Regions from separate parts of the Microbacterium sp. Z10_103 genome, predicted to be linked through region 1. Evidence: predicted binding sites of a transcription regulator. Region 1 holds the regulator's gene; the other holds the start of a gene.
What was found. The regulator HrcA, encoded in region 1, represses chaperone genes, less so after heat shock. The targets are predictions, from matches to a motif close to TTNGCACTCGNNNNNNNCGAGTGCNAA.

Region 1 (14,602 bases):
GGCATGGCCATCCATGCCACCGCGCGGGCCGACGCCGAGGTCAAGGGCGCGTCACGGGACCCGATCTTCGCCCTGGAGCGCATGATCACCGTCATCGCGACCCGCGCACCGTTCGCCGCCTGACGCGACGCAGGTACGCCGAAGGCCCGCTCCGCGAACGGAGCGGGCCTTCGAAACGGGTCTTAGAGAGCCGCGACCTGCTTGGCGATGGCCGACTTGCGGTTCGCTGCCTGGTTCTCGTGAATGACGCCCTTGCTCACGGCCTTGTCGAGCTTCTTGGTCGCCGTGATGAGCGCCTTCTCCGCGGCGGCCTTGTCGCCGGCGGCGATGGCCTCGCGGGTGCGACGCACCTCGGTCTTCAGCTGGCTCTTGACGGCCTTGTTGCGCGCACGCGCCTTTTCGTTGGTCTTGTTGCGCTTGATCTGCGACTTGATATTCGCCACGGTCGACGTCTTTCGTTCGGAGTTGTCTGGTCAATGCCGCATGACAGTAGAGGGGTGCCACGCAGCGGTCGTGAGGGGTGGGACCCACACGCAAGCCAATCACCGAGTCTATCAGTTGTGCTCGATGGTCGTGATCGCCAGGTTCAGTACCGCGTTGAAGACCTCGGGACGCATGGCGGAGACGAGGTGAGTGGTGCGCGGAACGATGACCATTTCTGCGTCCGGGGCGAGTTTGCGGAAGAGTCGCTCGTTCAATCGCAGCTGATCGTACTGGCCGTTGACGAACCACAGCGGAACGTGGATCCGCTGCAGCGCCGTGAGCAGGTCCAGCACGGAAAGGCTCGCCATGGCGGTGTCTTGCGCATCGAAGGCGTAACCGCCGGCGCCGAAGTCATCACGGGTCTCGGCGGGGAGGGTCTTCTCCAGCATGTACTGCGTGATACGCAGCCCCCGCCCGGGAAGCGCGTCGAACCCCCGTGCCAGTGCGCGGTAGGTGGCCAGGCCCAAGCCGCGGGGGATGGCGGTGCAGGACGCGGCGATGAAGCCGTGAAGAGGCGGCGGATCCGTCGCACCGGCGTACTCGATGCACAGCAGCCCGCCCATGGAATGTCCCACCAGGAGCACGGGGCCGCGTTCGGCGGCGGCGCGCACGGCGGTGTCGATCGTCTCGAGTGCGCCGTCGAGGGTGAAGGTTTCGGCCATCCTCGTGCCGTGGCCCGGCAAGTCCACCGCCGTCACGGGCGTGCCACGGCCTTCGAGGTACGCGACCTGGGCGCGCCACATGGTCGCCGACGTGCGGATGCCGTGGACGAGCACGACCTGGACCGTCATGCACCCACGATACGACGCGGCCCCGGCCTCTCCGCACGGGAGACCGGGGCCGCCTTGCACGCGTCAGCGCGACGCGGCGGTCCGGCGCCGGAGGACGAACGCCAGGCCGCCGGCCACCAGCAGGAACCCGCCCGCCAGGGCGACACCCCACGGCAGTTCCGCACCGGTGACCGCGAGGGCGCCGGATCGGAGGACGGTGACGCCGACCTGGATGGGGTCGAGTCCGGCTGCCGTGATGACCAGGCGGTGGGCGCCGAGGTCGAAGTCGACGGGGAACGCGATCGAGAACGAGGTGACGCCGGAGGCGTCGGCCGCGGGGATGCCGGTGACGATGATCGGGTCGCTGAACAGGGTCGCGGCGATCTGCTGCCCGGGGTCGAGGTCGCTGACGGTGACCCGCAGCACGCCGCCCTGTTCGACGCGACCGCCGTTGCTGAGCGTGACGTCGGCCCACTCGCCACCCGTCTGCTGACCGGCCGCGGGCGGGGTGACACCGGGGTCGACCGGCGTCGGCGGCGTCCCCGGGTTCTGACCCGGGTTGCCGACGAGGGACAGGATCGCGCGACCGAGCGGCGCGGGGTCGACCACGTCGAACTCTTCGAAGTACGCCAGCGTCGCGTCGAGGTCGACCTGACCGGTGTCGGTGCGGTCGGTGCCTTCGGCGAACGTGGCGAATCCGTCGCCGCCGTTGGCGAGGAACGAGTTCGTCACGACGGTGAACGTGTCCGTCGGAGCGATCGCCTCACCCTGATAGCTCATCGAGACCACCCGCCCGCTCCGCGGTGCGGCCTGCCCGGGCGGCGGTGCATCCTCGACGTACTCGTAGCTGAACCCGTCCGAGACCCCCAGGTGCAGCTTGGGTCGGTCGCCGGTCGCCTTCCACTGCTGCTGCAGGATCTCCTGGATCTGCGCGCCGGTGAGGGTGACCGTCACCAGGGTGTTGGCGAAGGGTTGTACCAGGGCCGCTTCCTTGTAGGTGACGATGCCGTCCTCGCCGCGGAGCAGGTCCGCTCGCAGTCCGCCCGGGTTCATCAACGCGATCTGGGCCGGGGTGCCCGCGAACTGCGGGTTGTCACTGGTGGCCCACAGGTACACGTCGGCGACCCAGTTCCCCATCGACGACTCCACCCCGCGGTCATCACCGGGCTTGGCACCGCCGCGGAGGATGTCGCCACTGATCTCCCCGACCGGTACGGCACCGCGCACGTCGGCTTCGGCGACGTACGCGTCAACGGTCGCCTGGATGTCGGCGTCGGCGGGGTACGCGCCCTTCAAGGGGAAGGTGCTTCCATCGATGGAGACCAGTTCGTCGCGGACCCGGTCGTAGGCGATGTCGAGCTTGCCCATCGCCTTGCCGTACTCCGCCGCTTGAATCACGGGGCGGGTCTGACCCGCAGCCCCATCGACGGGTACGTCGCACGCGTAGGTCTGGTGCGTGTGCGCCGACACGATCGCGTCGATCTCCGCCGACGCGCCGGTCGCCAGCGCCCCGAACCCGGCCTGATCGGCGGCGAGGGCCGCGCAGTCGCCGGAGGTCGCGGCGCCGGAGTGGGTCAGCAGCACGATGACGTCCACATCATCCCGCGCTGCCAGTTCGGCGGCGACCCGGTTGGCCGCTTCCACCTGGTCGCCGAACTCGATCGTCGCGACCCCGGCGGGGTCGACCATCGTGGCCGTGTCCGGTGTCACCGTCCCGATGAAGGCGACCCCCACACCGTCCTGCTCCTTGATCACGTACTCCGGAAGCACCGGATCGGCGGTGCCCTTCGCGTACACGTTCGCCCCGAGGCCGTACGCCTCACCAAGTGCACGCTGCTCGGCGGTCACATTCGCCGGGTCGGTGTTCCCCCCGAACCGCGGGATGACCCGGTTCACGAGGTCATCGAGCCCCCGGTCGAACTCGTGATTACCCACCGCGCTCACGTCCAGCCCCGATGCCACCAGGGTGTCGATCGTGGGGTTGTCGTCCTGAATCAGCGACGTGAACGTCGATGCCCCGATGTTGTCACCGGCCGACACGAACAAGGTGTTCGGGTTCTCCGCCTCGTGCGCCTTCACGGCCCCGGCGATCACCGCAGCACCCGCTTCGTCACCGGACGGGTTCGCTTCCATTCGACCGTGGAAGTCGTTGATGGTCAGGATGTCTATCTCGACCGGTGCTTCCTCGGCGGTGAGGCCGACTTTGACGGGGTCGTGGTCCGATGAGCGGTGCGGGCCGGGCTCGTGGAAGAGGGCGCCGTGGTTGTTGTGGCGGCTGTACTCCAGAGCGACGGACTCGCCCGAGTTGATGTTCCAGATGTCGGCGCCGGTGGCGCGTGCGAGCGCCGCCTCGTTCAGCAGCACGTGGTCGAGTGAGCCCGACAGTCCCTGGAACGAGTAGCTCGACTCGCCCAGTTCGAAGGCAGCCTCCGCGTCCGCGTAACCCCCCGCGTAGAGCACCTGCAGCGGGTCCTCCTGGCCGTAGGAGTTGAAGTCCCCGGCAAGGATCACGGAGGCGGTATCACCCTGGATGTCGGTGACCCAGTCCCGCAGCGCGGTCGCCTGCGCCACTCGGGAAGCGTTCGATGCCCCCTGTCCATCACCGCTGTCCTCGTCGCCGGGGAGCGGTCCGGCCGATCCCTTGGACTTGAAGTGGTTCACGACGAACAGGAACGGGTCGCCTCCGGCGAGGGGCTCGAAGACCTGACCGATCGGCTCACGCGCGTTGCTGAACGCCTCGTCGCCGTCGCTCAGGGCGCCCAGGGCGCGGGACGGTCCGACGGGCTCGACGAGCGCCGGCTGGTAGATGATCGCGTTGGTGATGAGGTCCTGCTCCGTGACGGGCGGCAGCTCCTCCGAGGATCGGACGTAGTCCCACGTGCCTGCTCCGGCCGCGTCGTTCAGCGCGTCCACGAGCGATGCTGTGGCCTCGTCCGGCGTCTCACCGAGCGCCGCGGAGTTCTCGATCTCCATCAGCCCGACGACGGAGGCGTCGAGGGTCGTGATGGCCGAGACGATCTTGTCCTGCTGGCGCTCCAAGTCCGCCGCATCCCAAGCGCCCCGCTGCAGGCATCCCTCGTCCACGTTGTTGCCGTTGCCGGTGCGGTCTACGAATGGTTCGCACGACGGGTCACTGTCTCCGAGCGTCGTGAAGTAGTTCAAGACGTTGAAGGATGCGACGCTCACAGCGCCCCCCACGCCGGCGGGAGCCGCCGTACGGGGATTCGAGAATTCCACGCCGTCGTCGCCGCCCGAGCCGTCGCCGACCAGCGCGCGCGTGGGGTTGAGCTTCCAGGCGCCGTTGCGCCAGTCGACGATGACGGGTGCGGCGAAGCGCGCCGCACCGCCGACGACCACCGGCTCCGTCAGTGACACGTAGGGCGGGGTCAGCCCGCTGTTCGCGGCGCTCAGGAAGTTGGTCGACGCACCGTCGTCGAGGGTCACGGCACGCGCCGCGTTGTCAGCTGCGACCGCCGCCGCCTCGCCGCTGCCCGGGGTCGCGGCATCCGTCGGCTGGCGCAGCGGCTCGTCGCCAGCTGCGAGTCCGACTTCGCCGTACTGGTTGGTCGTGAAGGTGTTCGTGACGGTGAAGGCGCCCTGCGGCTGCACGAGCATCGACTCGAGTGCCTCACGCTGGCCGTCATCGGTGGGCCACCCCACGGTGGCGGGCACGGGCTCGGCCGCGTCGGCGATCACCTGCGCGTCGCTGGGCCCGACGGTCAGCTCCGTCAGGCCGTTGAACTCACCGACCACCCCGGTCACGCGGACGGTCTGCCCGAGGGCGACCTCCGAGACCGCCTGCGGCGCGAAAACGAACACCGCGGTGGACGCGGTGTGGGTGGCGAGATCCAGCGCGCCGCCCGTGCCGGGCGTCTGGATCACGTACCCGTTGAAACCGCCCGTGGGGTAGTGCGCCGTTACGACACCCTCGGTCGTCACGGTCTGACCGCCGAGCGGACTCGACGGTCCCGTGCCCTGGATGCCGGCGATCGTCACGACCGCCGGGTCCGTCGGCGTGGGCTCGGGCGCGGGTTCGGTGGGTGTGGGTTCCGGGGTCGGCCCGGGGGCGGGTTCGGCGGCCCCCTGCGAGTTCCGCGGGGTGGGAGTTCCCGCGGTGAAGTCCGCCCCGTTGACGGCGGTGTTGGTGTGCGCGGTATCCCGAGAGACGCTCGTCGTGTTCGTCGCCCCCGGCGCGGGGGTGCCGGCCGCGGGAGTGGCGTTCGATCCCCACGCGACGTAGTCGACGACGTTCGCCGCATCCGGGCCGCTGACCGCCGTGGTGTCGGACGCGAGGGCCACCTTGCCCGCGGTGCCCCCGAGCGCCAGCGAGCCGGTGGCGTCCGGGGTGGGCAGGGGAGTGGTTCCGCCGTCGCCCGCAGCGAGTTGAACGAGGAAGTGGCCGCGTGCGGGGATGGTGCCCGTCAGCGGGAGCTGCTGGGAGAATGCGCCGGTGGCGGAGGCGTACTGCAGCGTCCAGCCCGTCAGCGCCGCCGGTGCGTCGCTGACGTTGACCAGCTCGACGAAGTCGTGGGTCAGGGTGGCGCCGTTGTTGCCGCCACCGCCGTACACCTCGTTGATGACGACCGGGGTATCCGGGCTCACTGCGGCCGAGGCGGGGACGCCGAGACCGACCGCGCCGAGGGACAGCGCGCCGACGAGCGCGGCCGAGAGCAGGGAGCGGATCGTCCCCGTCCGGTGGGAGTCACGCAGAACCGGGACCGAGGGATGCGTCGTCACAGACTCTTCTCCGAGATTCTGAGCGCACGCGAGCATCGCGATGCGCCCGGGGTGGGCACCGTGGGGGGTCGGGGGGACCTGACTCCGATCATAGGGATGGCCGCGGACACCGGGTTTCCGGGGTGTGAACAGTCCGTTCCCGCCATCGAAATGATGCTCGTCGGCGGGTCGCCCGCGCCTGGGTTCGGAGATGGGGGGCGCCCCCTACGATGGCGGCATGCCGCACGTCTCCGCGCACATCGACGACATGCCGGGGTCGGGCGTGCGCCGGATTCTGGAGATCGCGCTGCGGCGCCCGGGGACGATCATCCTGTCCGTCGGCGAGCCCGGGGAGGCCGTCGCGGAGCGGATCCGCGCGGCAGGCGCGCAGGCGTGGACGGACGGTGCGACCCGCTACACGCCCAACGGCGGCATCCGGCCGCTCCGCGAGGCGATCGTCGCCAAGCTCGCACGCGAGAACGACCTCGACGTCGACCTCGAGCAGGTCTGGGTCACCGTGGGGGGAACGCAGGCGCTGCACCAGGCGATGACGCTCGCGCTCAGCGCCGGCGACGAGGTCCTCGTTCCCGACCCGGGCTACACCACCTTCACGATGAACGCTCATATGCTCCAGGCCCGCCCTGTGCCGTACCGACTCGAAGCCGTGCGCGGCTTCGCGCCCGACCCCGACGCCCTCGCGCAGCTGGTCACACCGCGCACCCGCGCGATCGTCATCAACTCGCCGTCGAACCCTCTCGGGGTCACCTACGCCCCCGACCTCATCGCCGAGCTCGTCGCGTTCGCCCGTCGGCACGATCTGTGGCTCATCAGCGACGAGGTGTACGAACGGTTCACGTGGGGTGCGCCCCACGCCAGCGCAGCCACGTTCGACACCGACGGGCGGGTGCTCACGGTGTTCTCGACCTCCAAGACCTACGCCATGACCGGTGCGCGAGTCGGATGGCTCGTCACCCCGCCGGGGATGACCGAGACGATGCTTCGCGTGCAGGAGGCGGCGATCAGTTGCGTCGACACCGCCGCGCAGTACGCCGCCCTCGAAGCTCTCACCGGACCTCAGGACGGCGTCATCGCGGCGGGAGCGCACTACGCCGCCAACCTTCGAGCCGCCACAGCGGTGCTCGACGACGGCGGATTCACCTATCTCGAGCCCAGCGGCGCCTTCTACCTCTGGATCGACATGTCGCACGCGACCGAGGGGAACGTGGCGGCATGGTGCGAGCGGTTCCTGGACGAGCGCGGTGTGGCAGTGGCCCCCGGCTCCGCGTTCGGGGCGTCCGGCGAGGGGTGGATCCGCGTGTGCGTGGCGAGCGATCGAGGGGCGCTCGTGGAGGGGATGCGGCGACTGCCCGCGCCGCACGCGCCGCGCCCGTAGAATCGACGGGACATGTCACCCCGTGCCCTACAGCCTCTCGCGCCGTCCGCGACCCCGCCCGAGCTGATCCGAAACTTCTGCATCATCGCCCACATCGACCACGGCAAGTCGACGCTGGCCGATCGGATGCTGGGGATCACCGGTGTCGTCGCCGACCGCGACATGCGTGCGCAGTACCTCGACCGCATGGACATCGAGCGCGAGCGTGGCATCACGATCAAGAGCCAGGCCGTCCGGATGCCGTGGGCCTCGGCATCCCAGACCTACGCGCTGAACATGATCGACACGCCCGGGCACGTGGACTTCACGTACGAGGTCAGCCGGTCTCTTGCCGCGTGCGAGGGTGCGGTCCTCCTCGTCGACGCCGCGCAGGGGATCGAGGCGCAGACCCTGGCGAACCTCTATCTCGCGCTCGAGAACGACCTGCACATCATCCCGGTGCTGAACAAGATCGACCTCCCCGCGGCTGACCCCGAGAAGTTCGCCGCCGAGCTCGCCGGACTGATCGGGGGGAGCCCCGACGACGTCCTGCGGGTGAGCGGCAAGACCGGCCAGGGCGTCGAAGAGCTCCTCGACCGGATCGTCCAAGAGATTCCGGCACCCCAGGGCAAGGCCGAAGGCCCCACCCGCGCCATGATCTTCGACTCCGTGTACGACGCGTACCGCGGCGTGGTGACGTATGTGCGCATGATCGACGGCAAGCTCGATCCGCGTGAGCGCATCCAGATGATGTCGTCCAAGGCCACCCACGAACTCCTCGAGATCGGGGTGTCCAGCCCCGAGCCCACGCCCACCCAGGGGCTGGGCGTGGGCGAGGTCGGCTACCTCATCACCGGGGTGAAGGACGTCCGCCAGTCGAAGGTGGGCGACACCATCACCACGCACCGCAAGCCCGCGACCGACGCCCTGCCGGGGTACACCGATCCCAAACCGATGGTGTTCTCGGGCATTTACCCGATCGACGGCAGCGACTACGCCGACCTGCGTGAGGCGCTCGACAAGCTCAAGCTCTCCGACGCATCCCTGCAGTACGAACCTGAGACGTCGGTGGCGCTGGGATTCGGGTTCCGGGCCGGTTTCCTCGGGCTGTTGCACCTGGAGATCATCACCGAGCGCCTCGCCCGCGAGTTCGGACTCGACCTCATCACCACTGCGCCGTCGGTGATCTACACCGTCACCACCGACACGGGGGAGACCATCACCGTCACCAACCCCAGCGAGTACCCGGACGGGCGGGTCGCTTCGGTCTCGGAGCCCATGGTCAAGGCGGCGATCCTGCTGCCGAAGGATTACGTCGGCACGGTGATGGAACTCTGCCAGTCCCGCCGGGGCACCCTCCTGGGCATGGACTACCTGAGCGAGGACCGCGTCGAGCTGCGGTACAACATGCCGCTCGGCGAGATCGTGTTCGACTTCTTCGACCAGCTCAAGAGCCGCACGCAGGGGTATGCGAGCCTCGACTACGAGCCCGCCGGCTCGCAGGAGGCCGACCTCGTGAAGGTCGACATCCTCCTCCAGGGCGAGAAGGTGGACGCCTTCAGCTCGATCGTGCACCGGGAGAAGGCCTACGCCTACGGCACACTGATGACCGAGCGCCTGCGCAAGCTCATCCCGCGCCAGCAGTTCGAGGTCCCGATCCAGGCGGCGATCGGCGCGCGCATCATCGCCCGTGAGAACATCCGCGCCATCCGCAAGGACGTGCTCGCCAAGTGCTACGGCGGTGACATCACCCGCAAGCGCAAGCTCCTCGAGAAGCAGAAAGAGGGCAAGAAGCGCATGAAGATGGTCGGCCGGGTCGAGGTGCCGCAGGAGGCGTTCATCGCCGCTCTCTCCGGCGACATCGACACCAAGAAGTAGCCCGCGCCCGGGCGCCGGCCCCGCGGGAGACCGCCCGAATCGGAGCATGTTCCACAGGGCTGGGGAGATCACGGGCGCCACACGGGAAACCCGAAGTACCCTGGATGCATGCGCCGTGGGACCTTTCGAGACGAGACGGTCGACTACGCCGCCGTGGGAGCGACCCAGGCACCCGACCTCATGCACTACCCGCCGGAGCGGTCCATTCCCGCGGAGGAGAGCTGGCGGATCGGCAGCGGCGAGGAGCGTTTCGCGGTGGCGAGTGAAGCGCTCCTGTCGTGGGCTGCGCAGCGCGAAGGGGGTCTCTCGCTCACCGACGTCCGCCCCGCACAGGGGCCGATGTATGCCGGCGTCGGCTACGACGCCGAGGGCAATCCGGTCGCCCCCAGCCGGCTCGAATCCGACCAGCGATTCGATGCGGACGGCACCCCGTTCGTGGCCCCCGGTACGACGGTGCGCCTACGCGGTCGCGTGCGCCGGATGCGCGTCGACGCCGAACTACGTGTGATCTCCGTCAGCGAAGAGCCGCGTCGCGTGGGCTTCATCCTCGGGACGGTCGGAGACTCCGTCGTCAGCGGCGAGGAGCTGTTCCTGCTCGAGTGGCGCGAGAACGACGAGGTGTGGTTCACCGTCCGGGCCTTCGACGCTCCGGCTGCGCTGCTCTACCGGCTCTACCCGCGGCTCATCCGCCACCGGCGTCGTGACCTGTTCCAGCGGTACCTGCGCGCGATCTCTCCGCTGTACGCGACGTCGCGCTGATGGGCGCTGCTCTTCCTCTCGGCGAGCCCGCACCGCTCGACGGAGCCCTCCCTGCTGACATCCATACCGATCCCGCGGCCGATTTCGGGGCGTACCTCCACGTGCCGTTCTGCCGAGTGCGGTGCGGGTACTGCGACTTCAACACCTACACCGCCTCCGAACTCCGCGGCGCCCGGCAGGACCAGTACGCCGACACTCTCCTCCGAGAGATCGACATGTCGGTCGGCGTCCTCGCGGGCACCGGAGAGGTGCGACCGGCATCCACGGTGTTCCTCGGTGGCGGAACACCGACCCTGCTTCCGCCGGGTGACCTCGCACGGATGCTGGACGGCGTCCGAGGCGCGTTCGGAGTCGTCCCCGGCGCGGAGGTGACCGTCGAGGCCAATCCGGACACCGTGACCGACGCCGTCGCCGTCGAACTGGCCGCCGCCGGCGTCACCCGGATGTCCATCGGCATGCAGTCCGCGCAACCTCACGTCCTGGCGGCTCTGGACCGCACGCACAATCCCGCGAACGTCCGGACCGCCGTCGCTGCCGCGCGACGGGCCGGCCTCGACGTGAGCCTCGATCTCATCTACGGCACCCCCGGTGAGTCGCTCGGAGACTGGCGCTCCTCCCTGGAGGAGGCCATCTCGCTCGAACCCGACCATCTTTCGGCCTACGCGCTGATCGTCGAGGACGGCACGAAGCTCGCGCGGCAGATCCGGCGCGGGGAGCTCGCCGAGCCCGACGACGACCTCGAGGCCGACATGTACGAACTGGCCGACGACCTGCTGGAGGCGGCGGGGCTCCACTGGTACGAGGTGTCGAACTGGGCACGCACCCCCGAGCAGCGCTCCCGGCACAACCTGGCGTACTGGCGCGGCACCGACTGGTGGGGCTACGGCCCTGGCGCGCACAGTCATGTCGGGGGAGTCCGATGGTGGAACGTCCGCCACCCGGCCGCGTACGCCGCCCGGCTCGCGCAGGGCCAGTCGCCCGCGGCCGGACGGGAGCGACCGGACGCCGACGCCCAGCGGCTCGAGGCGGTGCTGTTGCGCTCGCGCATCCGGGAGGGCATCCCCGTGGCCGAGCTCCTGGCCGAGGGACGCCACGCCGTGGCCGGGCTCGTGGCGGACGGTCTCGTGGAGGGCGGCGAAGCCGTGCGCGGGCGCGTGGTGCTCACTCGTCGTGGGCGCCTGCTGGCGGATGCTGTCGTGCACACGCTGACGCGGTGAGCTTCCGGCTGACGTCCACACTCATCCGCTAGAATTGGCACTCAGGGATGACGAGTGCCAACGTTCGTAGGGGAGGAGCGCTATGGTCACGGAACGCGGTCTCCAGGTGCTGCGAGCCATCGTGCAGGATTACGTCGATACGCGTGAGCCCGTCGGCAGCAAGGCCATCGTCGATCGCCACGCGTTCGGCGTCTCGGCCGCCACGATCCGCAACGACATGGCGCTGCTCGAAGACGAAGAGCTCATCACCGCCCCGCATACCTCCTCGGGACGCGTCCCCACCGACAAGGGATACCGCGTCTTCGTCGATCACCTCGCCGGCCTCCGCCCCCTCACGCCGGCCCAACGCTCCGCCATCGCGTCGTTTCTGGGCGATTCCGGCGACCTGGACGATCTGCTGGCGCGCACCGTCCGTGCCCTCACTCGTCTGACCGGGCAGGTCGCGATGGTGCAGTATCCGTCGTTCGCCGCCGCGAACGTCACCCACGTCGAGCTGGTGGGGCTCGGCGGCGGCCGGATGCTGGTGGTCGTCGTGACCGACACCGGCCGTGTCACGCAGCGGATCGCGCTCGCCCGCGAGGCACCCACCGACGCTGAGCTGGTCCAGCTGCGAGCCCGCATCGGGGCGCTGGTGGTCGGGCGCTCGGTGCGGGACGGCGCGGAGCGGCTCACGGCCCTCCTGAACGGCGCTGCGCCTGCCGGCGGCGGACTGGACGCGATCGCGCACCCCATCCTTCGCGTGCTCGCCGAGGAGCTCGAGGAATTCCGCCAGGACCGCCTGGTGATGGCCGGCACGGCGACCCTCGCGCGGCGGGAGTCGGACTTCCGCGGCAGCATCTACCCGCTCCTCGAAGCAATCGAGGAGCAGGTGACCCTGCTCCGTCTGATGAGCGAGATGGTCGCGGATGAACAGGGACTCTCGGCGAGTATCGGGCGCGAGAACGAACCGTTCGGCCTCCCCGAGGCCTCCGTGCTCATCAGCGACTACGACGCACCTGCCAGTGGTGCACGCGTGGGTCTGCTCGGTCCGACCCGAATGGACTACCCCTCCAATCTCGCGACGGTTCGCGCCGTCGCGCACTATCTGACCCGGATGCTCGAAGAGGACGAGAACAGCCGCTGAGGCGGGCATCCGGTTCCCGAACGATCCCGCGCTCTGCGGGCAGGAAGGCGACTGTGGCTGACCACTACGAGGTCCTCGGCGTCGCGCGCGACGCGTCCGTGGACGAGATCAAGCGTGCCTACCGGCGTTTGGCGCGCGAACTGCACCCCGACGTCAATCCCGGCGAGGATGCAGCGGAGAAGTTCAAGCTCGTCACGCATGCGTACGACGTTCTGAGCGACCCGGAACAGCGCCGCCGCTACGACATGGGCGGCGACTCGAACCCGTTCGGCGGGGGCGGTGCCGCCGGCTTCGGCGGCTTCAGCGACATCTTCGAGTCCTTCTTCGGAAGCACGGGCGGCGGCGGTCGCGGTGGGCGCCCGCGGTCGCGGCGTGAGCGCGGCCAGGATGCGCTCGTTCGGGTGACGCTGGAGCTCGGCGACGTCGTGTTCGGCGCGCATCGCGACCTCGAGGTCGACACGGCCGTGCTGTGCGAGACGTGTCAGGGTTCCTGCTGTCAGCCCGGCACGTCCGAGGTCACGTGCGATATCTGCCACGGCACCGGCAATGTTCAGCGGACGGTGCGGAGCCTCCTCGGCAACGTGGTCACCTCGCAGCCCTGCGCGACCTGCCAGGGATACGGCACGACCATCCCCTACCCCTGCGCCACGTGCCAGGGCCAGGGCCGGGTCCGCTCGCGTCGCACGGTGTCGGTCGATATTCCTGCGGGCGTCGAGACGGGGCTGCGGCTGCAGTTACCCGGGTCCGGCGAGGTCGGGCCCGCCGGCGGCCCGAACGGCGACCTTTATCTCGAGATCAACGTCGCCCCGCACGAGGTGTTCAGCCGGGAGGGCGACGATCTTCTGGCGACGCTGGAGGTGTCGATGCCCGACGCCATCCTCGGCACGGAGACCACCATCGGAGCTCTCGATGGCGAGGTCGAACTCGAGCTGCGCCCCGGCGTGCAATCCGGCGATGTCCTGACCATCAAGGGCCGCGGCGTCACCCCGTTGCGCGGCACTCAGCGCGGCGATCTGCGGGTCGGCGTGCACGTGGTCACCCCCACGCGGCTGGACGGCAAGGAGCGTGCGCTCATCGAGGAGTTCGCCCGGCGGGCGAAGCCGCCCGAGCCGCGGCTGGCGGAGTTCCACCAGGGGCTGTTCGCGAAGCTGCGCGACCGCTTCCGAAACGCCTGAGCCGTGGCGCTGCACTTCCTCACCGAGGAGGCGACCGACGCGCAGCCGGGCGGCGACATGGTCCTCACCGGCGCGGAGGCGCACCATGCGGCGAACGTGCGGCGCCTCCGGTCCGGGGAGGGCGTGACCGTGGGGAACGGACGCGGGGTGTGGCTCGACGGCGCCGCGACCTCCGTGTCGGCGCGGGAGGTCGTCGTCCGGGTCTCGGCCCGAACCGAGGTGCCGGCGCCGGCCCCGCGACTGATCCTCGTGCAAGCCCTCGCAAAGGGCGACCGCGACGAGCTCGCCGTGCAAGCGGCCACCGAGCTGGGCGTGGACCGGATCATTCCCTGGCAAGCGGAGCGCAGCGTGTCGCGGTGGGATGGCAAAGTCGAAAAGGCCCTCGGCCGCTGGCGCACGATCGTCCGAGAGGCCGCCAAGCAGGCGCACCGCGCGTGGCTGCCGGACGTGACCGAGCCGGTCGACACGACCGCACTCTCGGCGCTGTCACCGGGAGTGCGGATGCTGATCCTCGAACCGTCCGCGTCCTTGCCGCTGTCCGGGCTCGACCTCGGCGCCGACGCGCGCGACATCGCCCTGGTCGTCGGGCCCGAGGGCGGTGTGTCGCCGGGCGAGATCGCTGCGCTCACCGCGGCCGGAGCGGAGCCCGTGCGCCTCGGCGCGACAGTACTCCGCACCTCGACTGCAGGCGCCGCAGCTCTCTCGGTGGCGAACGTGGCCCTCGGCCGCTGGTGACCCGCCCCGCCTGGGGTGGGCGGCCCGTCGATAGACTGGACGTATGAGCGAACCGTCGATCTTCACGCGCATCCTCGAGGGCGAAGTCCCCGGCGAGATCATCGCCGAAACGGAAAACGCGTTCGCCATCAGGGACGTCGCGCCGAAGGCGCCCGTGCATCTGCTGGTGATCCCGAAGACGAGCGCCTACCGCAACGTCGTCGAGCTGGCCGCCGGGGATCCGGGACTCCTGGCGGAGCTTGTCGGGCTCGCCAGTAGCGTCGCGGCTGAACAGGCCGGCGGCGACTTCCGTCTCGTCTTCAACACCGGCCCCAGCGCCGGTCAGACCGTCTTCCATGTCCACGCCCACGTCCTCGCGGGTGACCTTGATGAAA
Region 2 (14,602 bases), 1.0 Mb from region 1:
AGAGGGAAGGACGCGCAGGGGCTGCACGTCCTTCCCCGGTCGTGTTCGAGGGGAGGCCGCGACCCGCGACGGCGTTGTCGGGGTCGCGCCTCCGCTCGAGATCAGAAGCTGTCATCGGACGGGATCTCCTCGATCACGGCCGAGTCGGAGGAGTCGAACACCGCGGACGTGTCGCTGTCGACGGTGGTCTCGGTATAGGTGGACGCACTGTCGTTGAAGGAGTCGTCGGCCGTGGCGGTGCCCGTGGTCTCGTTCATCGAGTCCGTCACGGTCGTCGTCGTCGACGCATCCGTCGTCGTCGCGGTGTCGGTCGTGGTGTTGCCCGAGTCGGTAGCGGTGTTCTCTGTGATGTCGCTTCCGTCGATCGCCACGTCGTCCCCGGCGTCGATGTCCGTGGAATTGTCGATGTCGGTCTCGACCGTGGCGTCGTCGCCGGCGGCCATGGCGTCATCGCCCGAGGCTACGACGGCGTCCTGGTCGAACACCTGGGTGACATCACCGTCCGCCCAGATGTTCTGATTCACCGACTGGTCGAGAACGGTGTCGCGGTCATCGACGTAGGAGAAGCTGTTCGTGATCGCGTTGATCTCCCGCACGGTGGGACTCACCTCTGGCGGCGCCGGCCGTGGGTCGGGGGCCACGGCGGCCGGGACGATCTGTGCCCTCTCCGCGATCACCGGTGCGACGGCGCACACATCCGCGGCTGTGGCATTGCTCAGCCCCCGCGACGACAGTGCCGCCTGCGGATCCTGGTCGAACTCCGCGGCCGCTTCGGGATCGCGGAGGAGGCTGAGGATGAACTCGATCAGCGCGTCGGCGATCGTGGCCAGTGTGACGCTCATTTCGGCTCCTTAGGGTGATGATGACTCGACGCTATTGCTTCCGCTCCCGCCCCGCGTCGGGGGCTACCCCCATGCCGTAGGGGGTGCACTAGGGGGTGGGTGGGGGCACGCGGGGGGTCCCGTGGTGCTCAGGCGAACTCCGCCGTGCGGGCGGATCGGCGGAGGTCGCCGGGCTCGGCGGCGTCTTCGAGAACGAGACGGAGTTTCGCGATGAGATCGGATCGCGACGTCGCGCCCAGGCGCCGGCGAATGCGGGCGATATGGTGCTCAGCCGTGCGAGGTGAAATGAAGATCGACTCGCCGATCTCTGCGTAGGTCTTCCCCTGAACGACCAATACCGCCACGTCGCGTTCGCGCGCGCTGAGAACCTCGATCGCCCGGGTGAGGGACCCCGTCGTCCCGCTCGCTTCTTCGTCGGGCGTCCGGTCGAGTTCTTCCCGCGGGTGCAGCTGCCGCGCGCATGCCAGCAGGCGTGCGATGACGCGGCGGTCTTCGGTCCGTCCGGCCCCGTGGCCGGCAAGCCGGGCGCCGTCCCACGCGAGGCCGACGGCTGCAAGCCCCAGGGCGGCGTGTTCGATGTCGTCCACGTCGACCTGACCGGTCAGCACCTCGGTCCACACCTTGCCGGCCCGGGCCATCATCTTCGCCAGCCGATTGTGCGGTGCCGCGGCAAGGAGCGCCCGCGCGTGCGGCGCCAGATCACCGGGCTGGTTCAGGATGATGCTGCAGTGCAGCCCCGCCCAGTTGAGGTGACTCGACCACATGGGCGGCGACCCCAGGCGCTCGACGGCGGCATACGCCTCATCGAGGTTGGGGCGGATCCGATCCATGTCGCCCAACCGCGCCGCGCTGACGGCGAACTCGGTGAGCGGGAGGAGGGAATAGAGGTCGAAACGCGCGCGGAGGATGCTCTCGCGCGCGAGCCGCCAGGCCGGCGCGAGCGCCGAGGAGTCCGCGTATCGTCGGGTCAGAGCCATGGTGATCGCGTCGGCCAGGATCCGCTCGCGCGGTGCCAGTTTCCGGCCGATCTGAGCGTGCTGAAGAGCGATCTCGGCCTCGTGCGGTCGCTCGCGCTGGACGGCGATCCATGCCTGCCAGAGCAGAAGGCGGGAGCGCGCCCAGGTGCCGCCGTGGCGGGTCTGCACGGCCGCGTCGATCACGGTGTGGGCCACGTTGAGCTCTCCGAGGCTGAGCGCGGCGATGGCCGCGATCACGGCCGGCAGCTCAGGAGTGGGGGCATCGCACGCCGATGCCGTGTACATCTCGGTGGCCCGCACAAGGTCGCTCAAACACGTGCGCGCCTGTGTACCGAGGCTCGCGCGGAGACCTCGCGCGAGGAGGTCCTGGGACACGATCAGGGTCGACGGGACCGCCCGCGCGGGGCGTACGTCCGCGAGGCGGTCGAGTTCCTCGACGTCGCCCGCGCCGATCGCCGCGATCGTGGCATGGGCCACCGCATCGGGAGAGCCCAGCGCGGTATGTGTGAGGACGGTGGACGCCATCCGCATGTCGCCTCGCGCCGCCCAGACGGCCGCCGCGATCGAGCCCGCCTCGGCGAAGGTCGCGTGCGGGGGTTCTATCGCCGCGGCATCCAGCACCGTCCCGGCGGTGTCGATCGCCCCGGCGTTCCACGCCGCCCGTGCTCGCCGCACGGCGACGGTCCGCGGATCGGCGCCGGCCTCACCGGCGGCCCGGAACAGTTCGTCGGCACGACGGGGGTCACGCGGAAGGGCCGCGTCGCCGTCGAGCAGGAGCGCCGTAGCGACGCGCGGATGGTGCAGGCCGCCGAGAAGCTCACGCAGTGTGGGATCCGTCTCCGTCATGCCCGATTCCGCGTACAACCCGACCAACCGGTCGATGCCGATCGTGGCGCGCACGGTGTCACGGACCACCGGTGCCGGCTGCCCGTTGCGCAGCAGGAGCCCTTTCGCGTGGCCGGCGTGCGACCACTGCGCTGCCTCATCCGAGGGGAGGCTCTGAGGCGTGAGGCACAGCGTCTCGATCGCCCGCCGGAGGTCATCGTCCAATCCGGCGATGCGGTGCGCGATGATGTCGCGCAGCTCTTCCCGCACGCTGTGGTGTGCCGCATCCTCGTCGCAGTTGTCGCTGTGCACCGCGAGCGCCTCCGAGACCAGCCACGTGAGATGCCCGGTGAGGTCGAGGATGCTGTCGATACAGCGCGGTGTGATCCGGCATCCCTTCTCCGCGCATTCGTCCAGCACGTCGGCACGCGTCACATGGCCCAGCACGATCGCCGGATGCACCTTCTCCAGCTCCTCGGCGACCGCACGCAGCTCGTCGCGGGCGGGCCACGGGCGCATGGCGAGGACGATGCCCGCGCCGGGGATGCGGAGCCGCTCGGCCACCGCGGCGAGGTCGTCCGGGTGAAGGAGATGAGCATCGTCGACGACGACGACCTCGGTGGCAGACGCGGACGCGATGGCGCTCGCCGATTGCGCCGGCACGGCGGTACGCCCGTCCTGCGCGAACTGCGCGAGAAGCCGCCGGATGAGGCGCGTCTTCCCCGAACCCGCCGTCCCGACGAGCAGCACGCGCGGGGCGCGGTCATCGTGGACGAGCGCCTCCACGTGCATGCGCGCCGGGCGCGTCAGGATCATCGGAACGCCGTCGAACTCCTCGTGGAGCAGGGGAGAGATGGGCATGGTCGCCGTGGTCGCCATCGTCCGGACCCGTGCGGCTCAGGCAGCCGAGATCGGCGAGGGAGCGGGTGCGGGCTCCTCGGCGGGCGGGGTCGACTCGCCGCCACCGTTTCCGCCGCCGTCGTGATCGCCGCCGCCGCCGTGGCCGCCGCCACCACCGCCACCGTGGCCGCCGCCGTCGTGGCCGCCGCCGCCGTGGCCGCCACCACCACCGCCGTGGCCGCCACCGCCTCCGGTGTCACCGCCACCGGTGCCTGCGTCGCCGCCGGTGCCTGTGTCGCCCCCGGTGCCTGTGTCGCCTCCGCCGGTGTCGCCTCCACCGCCGGTGCCTGTCTCGCCTCCGGTGCCCGTGTCGCCTCCGGTGTCACCGCCGCCGGTGCCTGCGTCGCCTCCGGTGCCTGCGTCGCCTCCGGTGTCGTCGCCCGTGCCGCTCCCGGTTGCGGGGTCGGTGGCGGGGGAGCCGGTGGACGGTCCCGCCGGCGTCCCGGTCGATGCGGGATTACCCGAGCCCGACGGTGTCGACGGCGATGCGGCCGTCGACTTCGGTGCGGTCGCCGTGCGTGGAGCCTCCGGCGCCGCGGTCCGCTTCGTGCCGGGGGTCGGGCCCGCCGGCTTCTTCGCGGGCGGGCGCTGGGAGGACTGGGCGGACGGTGCGGACGGGGTCTGTACCTCGGCCACCGGCTCGACGATCGCCTCCGCGACGGGCGCTTCGACCGAGGCTGAGTCGTCGACGTCGTCCAGGGCGACGGGCGCTGTCGTCATCCCTGCCCGCTCGGATGCGGTGATCACGCCGGTGCCGAGCGCCGGTGCAGCAGCGACCCCCATGCCGGTGACGAGGATCGCCGCGCCCACGGTGATGTACGCGGCACTCGGCAGCCGCCGGAACCAGGCCCGACGCGGAGCGGCAGACGCCGGAGCCGGCGTCTCGAAGATCGCGAGCGCCGCATCCGTGTCATCCGCGTCGTCGCCGGCGTGCGCCGCGACGGCAGCCCGGGCCGCGTCGGCGGCGGCCCTCGCCGCGCCGAGCGCGATGATCGCCTTCGGGTCGGCGTCCAGGGCGATCGGACGGTCGAACCGCTCCGACAGCACCTGCGCGACGCGCGGGATGCGTGAGGTTCCGCCAGTGAGGAGGATCGCGTCGACGTCCGCGAGCTCGACGTCCGCGGCATCCAGAGCATCCTGGAACGCCTCGACCGTGCGCTCCAGGTCGTCGGCGATCATGAGCTCGAACTCGTCGCGGCTCAGGCGCACGCTGCGCTGGTCGCCGCCGACGAGCACGGGCACCACGGCCTCCGAATCGAACGACAGCGACTCCTTCGCGTCGACGCACTCGCGGCGGAGCGCCGACAGGGCCATCCGCCCCGCGGCGGTTCCCGAGAGAGTCGTCGCGTCGACCTGTGCGGTCCGCACGACGTGGCGCACGACCGCGTCATCGAAGTCGGCACCTCCGAGGTCGGGGATCCCCGACGGTGCACCGACGATGCGAACCTCGCCGTGCGCGTCCTTCTTCAGCGCGACCGCGTCGAACGTCCCCCCGCCGAAGTCGTACACGGCGAGCACCCGTCCTGCGTCCAGCGGATTGGTCGACTCGTAGTGCCGTGCGGCAGCTTCGGGTTCGGAGATCACGACGACATCGCGCCATCCCTGGGTCGCCAGGGCCGCCCGGACGAGACCGCTGCGATAGTCGCCCCAGGCCGCCGGCACGGTGATCGCCAGCTGGGCCGGCGTATCTCCCTCGCGCTCCACGACGACCCGCGCGGCCCAGTCCACCGTGAGGGCGTACAGCTCCTCCGGCGCGAACGCGCGGTCGCCCGCGAGGATCGGCACGTCGTCGCCGATCCTGCGCTTGTACTCGCGGATCAGGCGGTCGGGCTGCGTATGACCGCGCCGTTCGGCGGCGTCGCCGAACAGCAGTTCGCCGTCGGCGGCGAAGGCCACGGTCGGTGCATTGTCACCGCTGCGCCCCAGAGGCACCGGTGTCGCCAGCAGACTGCCGTCTGGAGCAGACCTCGCGATAGCCGCCGAAGTGCGGCTCGTTCCGATGTCGATCGCCAGAAAGTACGCAGCATTCATATTGTTTTCCCCCGGACGAAGGTGCGCCGAAACACACCCGCTCGTCTCCACACCATCGGTATGGAATGCCTTGCGACATCCCCACTGATGTCCCAATTCGTCGGCCCGTGCCCCCTACGTGCCGACCTGTGATCGGGATTCTTACACACGCATCAACCGATAGGAAGAGAGGTCGGAACACGCCCGCCGTGCTCGTGCGCCCACGTCCGGAGTGCAGGGATTGGCACTCGCGTTGCATGAGTGCCAACTCTTTCCGTAGACTGGCGTTAGCACTCTCCATGGGTGGGTGCTAACGAGTCTTCCGTACCGAAGCGTCAAGAAAGAAGAGGTAGACCGTGTCGGTTTCCATCAAGCCGCTCGAGGACCGCATCGTCATCCAGCAGGTCGAGGCAGAGCAGACCACCTCCAGTGGTCTCGTCATCCCTGACACTGCCAAGGAGAAGCCCCAGGAGGGCGAGGTCGTGGCCGTCGGGCCGGGCCGCATCGACGACAACGGCAACCGCGTCCCGCTGGACGTCGCCGTCGGCGACCGCGTCATCTACAGCAAGTACGGCGGCACCGAGGTGAAGTTCGGGGCCGACGAGTACCTCGTGCTCTCGGCGCGCGACGTGCTCGCAGTCGTCGTCCGCTGACGCACACGTTCTGACGAAGGCCCCGGATGCTGCGGCATCCGGGGCCTTCTGCATCCCCGCGCGGTTCCCTCCGGCGCCTAGGGCGGCGCGCCTAGGGCGGCGCGCCTAGGGCGGGGCGCCCGTAGGCTTGATCGAGTGACCCGGACGACCGACCACCTCCCGTCCGCACCCCGCCGGTCCGAGGGCCGCGAAACGTTGCTCGGCGGGGGGTACGCCTTCGTGGCGTACCTCATGTGGGGGGTCCTGCCGCTGTACTTCGTCTCGCTGGCGCCGACCGGGCCGTGGGAACTCGTCGCATGGCGGATCGTGCTGTCGCTGGTGTTCTGCGTCGCCCTGCTCGCCGTCACGCGGGCGTGGCGGCCGCTCCTGGCGATCCTCCGCCAGCCGCGTCTGCTCGGCTGGACCGCCTTGGCGGGGGCGCTCATCTACGTCAACTGGCAAATCTACGTGCTCGCCACCCTCACCGGCCACGTCATCGAGACGAGCCTCGGGTACTTCATCAATCCGCTCGTGACCGTCATGCTCGGCGTTTTCCTCCTCCGCGAGCGCCTTCGCATCACGCAGTGGGTCGCGCTGGGGATCGCTGCCGTCGCGGTGATCGTGATCATCGTCGGGTATGGCGCCTTCCCGTGGATCGCGCTCGGGCTGGCGTTCTCCTTCGGCCTGTACGGACTGGTGAAGAAGCGCATCGGCGGGGCCGTCGACGCCGTCAGCGGACTGACGCTCGAATCGGCGTGGCTCACTCCCGTCGCTCTCGTCCAGCTCGCCATCGTCGGCGCCACCTCGGGCCTCACGCTCTTCACGGCCGGCGCCGGGCACGCCATCCTTCTGCTCCTCGCGGGCGTCGTGACGGCCACTCCGCTGCTGTTCTTCGCCGCCGGTGCCCGCCGCACGCCGCTGACGGTCATGGGGATGCTGCAGTTCGTGGCGCCCATCCTGCAGTTCTCGATCGGGGTGTGGGTGCTGGGCGAGCCGATGCCCCTGGAGCGCTGGATCGGATTCGGGCTCGTCTGGGTGGCCCTGATCCTGCTCACCGCGGACTCGGTGCGAGGTGCACGGCGCGGGCGCGGGGCGACCGCGGATGTGGCGGAACTGGCCTGACGCGCGGCCCGAGGGCCGCAGCATCCGTGCCAGGTAACGATTGGGTCCCGTTACACATCGTTAACGAACGGCAATACTCGCGAGATGCCCCGCGCATTAGGTTTAGCTCACTGGTGGCGCCCGAGTTGGCCCGCCTTCATACACAGCAGCAAGGAGCAACATGAGCGTCTTCACACGTTCGCGCGCCGGTAAGGTCATCGGCGGCATCGCCGTGGTCGGTGCCAGCGCGCTCATTCTCGCCGGGTGCGCCGGCGGCGGCGGCGAAGCCGCCGAGAGCGGCGACTCGTCGTCCGAGGTCGGCGGCGAGCTCGACCTCAAGATCGGCACCGCGCTTCCTCAGACCGGAAACCTGGCCTTCCTCGGCCCGCCGGAAGAGGCCGGCGTCGGCTACGCCGCCTCACAGATCAACGAGATCTCCGATGAGACCGGCCTGTCCATCGAGGTGGCGTTCGGTGACTCCGGCGACACCGACAACAAGGCATACGAGACCGAGATCCCCCGCCTGCTGGGCGAGGACGTCTCCGCGATCATCGGTGCTGCCTCGTCCGGCACGTCGCTTCAGTTCATCGACCAGGTCGTCGGCGCGGGCGTCATCCAGTTCTCGCCGGCCAACACGTCGGACGCCTTCACCACCTACGAGGACAACGGGCTGTACTTCCGCACCGCACCCTCCGACGTGCTGCAGGGCGAGGTGCTCGGTAACCTCATCGCGGAGGACGGCAACCAGACCCTCGGTCTGATCGTGCTGAACGACTCGTACGGTACCGGCCTGGCCAAGTACGTCTCGGAGGCCTTCGAGGCCGCCGGTGGCGAGGTCGTCGCGGAGACCACTTACAACACCGGTGACACCACGTTCGACACGCAGATCAGCGAGGTCCTCGCGGCCGACCCCGACGCGATCGCCCTGATCACGTTCGACGAGGTTGCCACGATCCTGCCGAGCCTGTTCGGTCAGTACCCCGCCGAAGACCTGTACTTCGTCGACGGTAACCTGAAGAACTTCGGTGACACGTTCCCGGCCGGCTCCCTCACGGACGCCAAGGGCACGCTGCCCGGTCTGTCGATCGACTCGATCGCCGACTTCACCTCCGAGCTCGACGCCTTCGTCGAGGCCGAGGGTGACCCGGCTCTGGAGGACTACAGCTACGCGGCTGAGTCTTACGACGCCACGGTCCTGCTCGCGCTCGCCTCGCTGGCAGCCGGTTCGACCGACCCCGCCGACATCGCCGAGAAGCTCGTCGAGGTCTCCGGTGGTTCGGGCGACGGTGAGACCTGCTCGACGTACGCGGACTGCGCCCAGATCATCCTGGACGGTGGCACCGCGGACTACGACGGCATCTCGGGTCCGATCACGTTCGACGAGGTCGGCGACCCGACCGAGGCGTCGATCGGCATCTACCAGTTCGGCGAAGACAACAACTACGTCGCATACGAGGGCTGATCACCGCATTCACGCGAAAGGCCCCGGTCGCAAGACCGGGGCCTTTCCCGTTCCCGGGGCGCGCCGCTCGGGGGGAGCGGTTCGCGAGTGCACGAGTTCTTTGCGAGTGCACGGGTTGTTTGCGTGATGAGGTCGTGCGTTCGGCAGCATCCCGTGCACTCGGGGCACCAGCACCCCGCTGCGCGGGCGCGGGGACGGCAGAGGGGGGATGCCGCGGGGCATCCCCCCCTCGAAGAGCCCGGGTTACCGGCCTCGAAGAGTCCGGGTTACTGGCCCAGCGTGCCGAGGTACAGCTCGGTGACCTTGGGGTCGTTCAGCAGCTCGCGCCCGGTGCCGGTGTAGGCGTCGCGACCCTGGTCGAGGACGTAGCCGCGGTCGCAGATCTGCAGGCACCGGCGGGCGTTCTGCTCGACCATGATGCAGGTCACGCCGGCCTTGTTGATCTCCGAGACGCGGATGAACGCCTCATCCTGACGCACCGGCGACAGACCCGCTGACGGCTCGTCCAGCAGCAGCACCTTGGGGTCCATCATGAGCGCTCGGCTCATGGCGACCATCTGGCGCTCACCGCCGGAGAGCGACCCGGCGCGCTGCTTGAGGCGTTTGCCCAGTTCGGCGAAGATCCCGGTGACGAACTCGAGGCGCTCCTTGTAGATCTTGGGGTTCTGGTAGAGCCCCATCTGCAGGTTCTCTTCGATCGTGAGACTCGGGAAGACGTTGTTGGTCTGCGGGATGAAGCCGACCCCGCGCCCGACCAGCTTGTTGGCCCGGAGCCCCGTGATCTCTTCACCTTCCAGGAGCACGCGGCCGCTGCGCACGTTCACCTGCCCGAAGATCGCCTTCAGCAGCGTCGACTTGCCGGCGCCGTTGGGCCCGATGATGCCGATGAGCTCGCCCTGGTGGGCGGTGAGGGAGCAGCCGTTGAGGATGTTCACACCGGGGAGGTACCCGGCGTGGACGTCGTCGACGAAGACGACCGCGGTGTCGGTGGCAACGGCGCTCATGAGCGGTTCTCCTCGTCTTCGGCGACGCCCTGGTCTACGAGGAGGGCGGCGCTGGCGCTCTGGGATGCTGCGGCATCCGTCGTGGGATCGGCTGCGACCACGGGGATGCGCCCGGTGACGACGCCGAGGTCGAGTTCTTGGTGCGCGCCGAGGTACGCGTCGATGACGGCCGGGTTCTTCATGACCGACGTCGGATCGCCCTCGGCGACGATACGGCCCTCGGCCATGACGATGACCCAGTCGGCGATGTGGCGGACCATGTGCATGTCGTGCTCGACGAACAGCACCGTCATCCCGAGATCCTTGAGGTCGAGGATGTGGTCCAGCAGCGACTGGGTGAGGGCCGGGTTCACGCCCGCCATCGGCTCGTCCAGCATCACGAGCGTGGGCTGGGTCATGAGCGACCGCGCCATCTCCAGGAGCTTTCGCTGACCGCCGGAGAGGGACGCGGCGAAGTCGTCGGCCTTCGTGTCCAGCTTGAACTTCTGCAGCAGGACCTCGGCGCGTTCTTCGATCTCCGCGTCCTGCCCGCGCCAGGCAGCGGGGATGAGGCTCGAGAAGAAGCGCTCGCCGCGCTGCCCCGTGGCGCCGAGCTTCATGTTCTCCATGACCGTGAGCAGGCCGAGGGCCTTCGTCAGCTGGAACGTGCGCACCAGCCCCAAGCGCGCGACTTTGTAGGCCGGAACGCCGGAGAGCGACTTGCCGTCGAACGTCCACGACCCCGTGTTGGGCTTGTCGAACCCGGTGAGGAGGTTGAACAGTGTCGTCTTGCCGGCGCCGTTCGGTCCGATCAAGGCGGTGATCGCGCCGCGGGGGACCTCGAGGTGCTCGACGTCGACGGCGTTCACGCCGCCGAACGAGCGGGTGATGTTGTCGGCCACGATGATCGGGTCGACCTTCTTCACACCCGGGGCCGCCTCACCCACGTGCAGGCCCGTGGCTTTCGGGCGGGGCGTGGGGGAGGTCGTCGCGGGGACGGCCGACGCGTCCACACCCTCGGAATCGGCACCGCTCGGAATGCTGTTACCGGACAAAGGTCAGCTCCTTCTTGTTGCCGAGGATGCCCTGCGGCATGAAGATCACCAGCAGCATCAGTGCGATGCCGACCAGGATGAAGCGAAGCGTACCCGCCTGGATCTGTGACATGAAGGGGAGGACGCCGGCCTCCACGAGCGCGGGCAGGACGTTCGAGAGGAAGGTCTGCAGTGCCCAGAAGATGAGGGAACCCAGGAGCGGTCCGAACACCGTCGCGGCGCCGCCGAGGAGCAGAGCGGTCCACACGAAGAACGTCAGGGACGTGACGTACACGCCGGGGCTGACCGCGGAGGGCAGGGCGTACACGATCCCACCGGCCGCGGCGAGCATGCCGCCGAGCACGAGCGACTGCAGCTTGTACGAGAACACGTTCTTCCCGAGCGAGCGCACAGCGTCCTCGTCTTCGCGGATGCCCTTCAGGACGCGCCCCCAGGGGCTGCGCATCAGCATCCACACCACCAGCACCGCGATGCCGAGGGTGACCAGGCCCATGATGCGCACCCACCAGCCGTTCTCGTTATACGTCCACGGGCCGAGGCCGTAGGTGCCGTCGGGGAGTGGATTCGAGGCGCGGAAGCTCGCGTGGTAGCCGCTGAGCCCGTCGGCCGAGCCGGTGAACTCGTCGAACGCGGTGGTGAGGAAGAGGAGCCGCACCACTTCGGCTGCGGCGATGGTCACGATGGCGAGGTAGTCGCCGCGCAGCCGCAGGGTTGGGATGCCCAGGATGAGGGCGAACACGGCGGCGGCGGCCAGTCCGACCAACGCCCCGGCCCACCAGGGGAGGCCGAAGGAGAGGATCGAGATCGCGTAGCCGTACGCGCCGATGGCCATGAAGCCGGCGATGCCCATGTTGATCAGGCCCGCGTAGCCGAAGTGCACGGCCAGGCCGAGGGCCGCCAGCGCGTAGCCGATCGTGGCCGGGCTCAGGATCGACGAAGCCGTGTTGGAGAGGATGGGAAGCCATTCCATTTGCGCGCCTAACCTATTCTCTCGCGGCGGCCGAGGATGCCCTGCGGTCGGAACAGCAGGATCACGATGAGGATGAACAGAGCAACGGCGTACTTGAGGTCGGACGGGATCCCGAAGAGGGTGGATACCTCGACGAGGAGCCCGACGATGATCGACCCGATGAGGGCGCCGTAGGCGGTGCCGAGACCGCCGAGGGTGACCGCGGCGAACATGAGCAGGAGTACCTGCGCCCCCATGTCCCACTTGATGCCCGGGCGGTAGTAGGCGTAGAGGATGCCCGCGAGGGCGGCCATCGCGCCGGAGACGACCCAGATGATCCGGACCACGAAGTCGACATCGATACCGGATGCGGCCGCCAGCGACGGGTTGTCGGAGATCGCGCGGGTCGCCTTGCCCAGGCGCGACCGGGTCAGCCACAGCGCGAAGACCACGATCACGATGATGGAGATGCCGATCGAGACCAGGTCGATGACGCTGAGCTGAACGGAGCCGAACAGCGGGATCTTCGGTGCGGAGGAGAACGGAAGCTGGCTCGTGCCGCCGCCGATGAAGAACTGGTAGACGTACCGGAGCGTCAGCGACAGGCCGATGCTCACGATCATGAGTTGCACGACGCCGACCCGGCGCCGCCTGAGCGGGCGCCACAGCACCATGTCCATCACGAGCCCCAATGCCGCCCCCAGCAGCACGGCAAGGGGGAAGCCGAGCCACCAGGGCAACGCGAGGGTGGCAGGGCCGACGAGGAACAGCGCCGCCACCGCTCCGAAAGTGACCATCTCGCCGTGGGCGAAGTTGGAGATACCCGTCGTGCCGAAGACCAGGGAGAGTCCCACGGCCGCCAGCGCCAGCATCAGACCGAAGCTGAGGCCCTGCACGACCCGCTGGACCAGCTGATCGACGAAGCTGGTGACGTTGCGCTCACCTTCGCCGATGAAGAAGTTCACGGTGACGCGGCCGCCCGCACCCACCTCGACCTCTTTGACGTTGGGGGTGTCGTCCTCGGCCTCCACGACCGCGATGCCCTCCGGCAGGGTGTCCTCGTCGAGTTCGACGGTGTATTCCTCGCCGCGCTCGGGAACCCCGACGCGCCACTGACCCTCGGCATCCGTCTCGGCTTCCTGCTCACCGCCGGGGCCGTCGATCACGAGGACGACTCCCTCCAGCGGCTCGCCGTCGAGTTGGACGTTTCCGCTGATGCGGTACGGGTCGTCCTCGGCCGCGACGGCGGGTGCCGCCCCGGCGAAGACGCCCAGCAGCGTGAGCAGGAGCGTGAAGACAGCGGGAAGGGTTCTCGCGCGGCTTCGACGCGGCCCATTGGTCGTGGGACTCACAAATCCTCCAGTCGGCGGTGGCCGAGGTCGGGTGTCTCGCATCGGCGGTGACGCACGACGCTACGAGCGTAATGTGTCGGCAGTGTTTCACCCACTCGACGGGAGTGGTGCGTGATCGGATCGGAATACTTCGGACACCTGAGCCGTTCCTGTCCTTTGTCGGGTATTTCCCCGCCGCCCCGACCTAGAATCGAAAGAGCGCGGGCTTCCGCGCACCGGCCGTCGTCGTCCCTCGAGCAACGCGCCGCGCGCGCAGGAGAACCATGGAGAACCACGACCCCTTCGGCTTTGTCGGCCTGACGTACGACGATGTCCTGCTGCTGCCCGGACACACCGATGTCATCCCGAGCGAAGCCGACACGTCTTCGCGCGTGACGCGACGGATCACCGTGGCAACGCCGCTGTTGTCGGCGGCCATGGACACCGTCACGGAGGCGCGTCTGGCGATCGCCATCGCCCGCGAAGGGGGCCTGGGCATCCTGCACCGCAACGCCTCCATCCAGGAGCAGGCCGCGATGGTCGACCGCGTGAAGCGGAGCGAGTCCGGCATGATCACCGATCCGATCACCACCACCCCCGACGCCTCGATCGAAGAGGTCGACGGGCTGTGCGCGAAGTACCGCATCTCGGGTCTGCCGGTCATCGATGACGACGGTCGCCTGGTGGGCATCATCACCAACCGCGACATGCGGTTCGTCTCCGGATTCGAGCGCCAGACCACCAAGGTGCGCGACGTCATGACGAGCGACGGGCTCATCACGGGTCGAGTCGGCATCGGAGCGAACGAGGTCATCGCGCTGTTCGCGCAGCACCGCGTGGAGAAGCTGCCGCTTCTGGACGACGACGGCAAGCTCGCCGGCCTCATCACGATCAAAGACTTCGACAAGAGCGAGAAGTATCCGCTTGCCACGAAGGACGAGCACGGCCGGCTGCGGGTCGGTGCCGCGATCGGCTTCTTCGGGGATGCCTGGGAGAGGGCTGAAGCCCTCCGCGATGCGGGCGTGGACGTGCTCGTCGTCGACACGGCGAACGGACAGTCCGCGGGCGTCATCGACATGGTCCGCCGGCTGAAGACCGACCCGACCTTCGCGCACATCGACGTCATCGGGGGCAATGTGGCCACCCGCGAGGGCGCCCAGGCGCTCGTGGATGCCGGGGCGGATGCGGTCAAGGTCGGCGTCGGGCCGGGCTCGATCTGCACGACGCGCATCGTCGCGGGCGTGGGCGTCCCCCAGGTCACCGCGATCTGGGAGGCCTTCCAGGCGACGCGGGAGGCCGGCATCCCGGTCATCGCCGACGGCGGTCTGCAGTACTCCGGTGACATCGCCAAGGCGCTCGTCGCGGGAGCCGACACCGTCATGCTCGGGTCGCTCCTCGCCGGCACCGACGAATCGCCGGGCGAGATCGTCTTCCAGGGTGGCAAGCAGTTCAAGCAGTACCGCGGCATGGGATCGCTCGGTGCCCTGCAGACGCGTGGCAAGAAGACGTCCTACTCCAAGGACCGCTACTTCCAG

Region 2: groES (co-chaperone GroES) is a predicted target of HrcA. The motif match lies at 5,796-5,822, and genes of this name have one in related genera.

Annotation. Positions count from the first base shown of each region.
Region 1 covers NZ_JBZEGK010000001.1:1,356,879-1,371,480, reverse strand. Annotated here, with positions in the region: gene holA (DNA polymerase III subunit delta) at 1-123, shown strand, start outside; gene rpsT (30S ribosomal protein S20) at 183-443, opposite strand; gene AC4FS2_RS06395 (alpha/beta fold hydrolase) at 555-1,274, opposite strand; gene AC4FS2_RS06390 (ExeM/NucH family extracellular endonuclease) at 1,338-5,990, opposite strand; gene AC4FS2_RS06385 (pyridoxal phosphate-dependent aminotransferase) at 6,208-7,362, shown strand; gene lepA (translation elongation factor 4) at 7,375-9,219, shown strand; gene AC4FS2_RS06375 (DUF1990 domain-containing protein) at 9,328-9,978, shown strand; gene hemW (radical SAM family heme chaperone HemW) at 9,978-11,195, shown strand; gene hrcA (heat-inducible transcriptional repressor HrcA) at 11,278-12,318, shown strand; gene dnaJ (molecular chaperone DnaJ) at 12,372-13,493, shown strand; gene AC4FS2_RS06355 (16S rRNA (uracil(1498)-N(3))-methyltransferase) at 13,497-14,228, shown strand; gene AC4FS2_RS06350 (HIT domain-containing protein) at 14,272-14,602, shown strand, end outside; gene AC4FS2_RS06345 (PhoH family protein) at 14,597-14,602, shown strand, end outside.
Region 2 covers NZ_JBZEGK010000001.1:317,667-332,268, forward strand. Annotated here, with positions in the region: gene AC4FS2_RS01380 (hypothetical protein) at 1-115, opposite strand, end outside; gene AC4FS2_RS01385 (IniB N-terminal domain-containing protein) at 102-842, opposite strand; gene AC4FS2_RS01390 (LuxR C-terminal-related transcriptional regulator) at 971-3,505, opposite strand; gene AC4FS2_RS01395 (Hsp70 family protein) at 3,542-5,575, opposite strand; gene groES (co-chaperone GroES) at 5,911-6,207, shown strand; gene rarD (EamA family transporter RarD) at 6,343-7,308, shown strand; gene AC4FS2_RS01410 (ABC transporter substrate-binding protein) at 7,469-8,749, shown strand; gene AC4FS2_RS01415 (ABC transporter ATP-binding protein) at 9,016-9,753, opposite strand; gene AC4FS2_RS01420 (ABC transporter ATP-binding protein) at 9,750-10,685, opposite strand; gene AC4FS2_RS01425 (branched-chain amino acid ABC transporter permease) at 10,777-11,757, opposite strand; gene AC4FS2_RS01430 (branched-chain amino acid ABC transporter permease) at 11,766-13,088, opposite strand; gene guaB (IMP dehydrogenase) at 13,352-14,602, shown strand, end outside.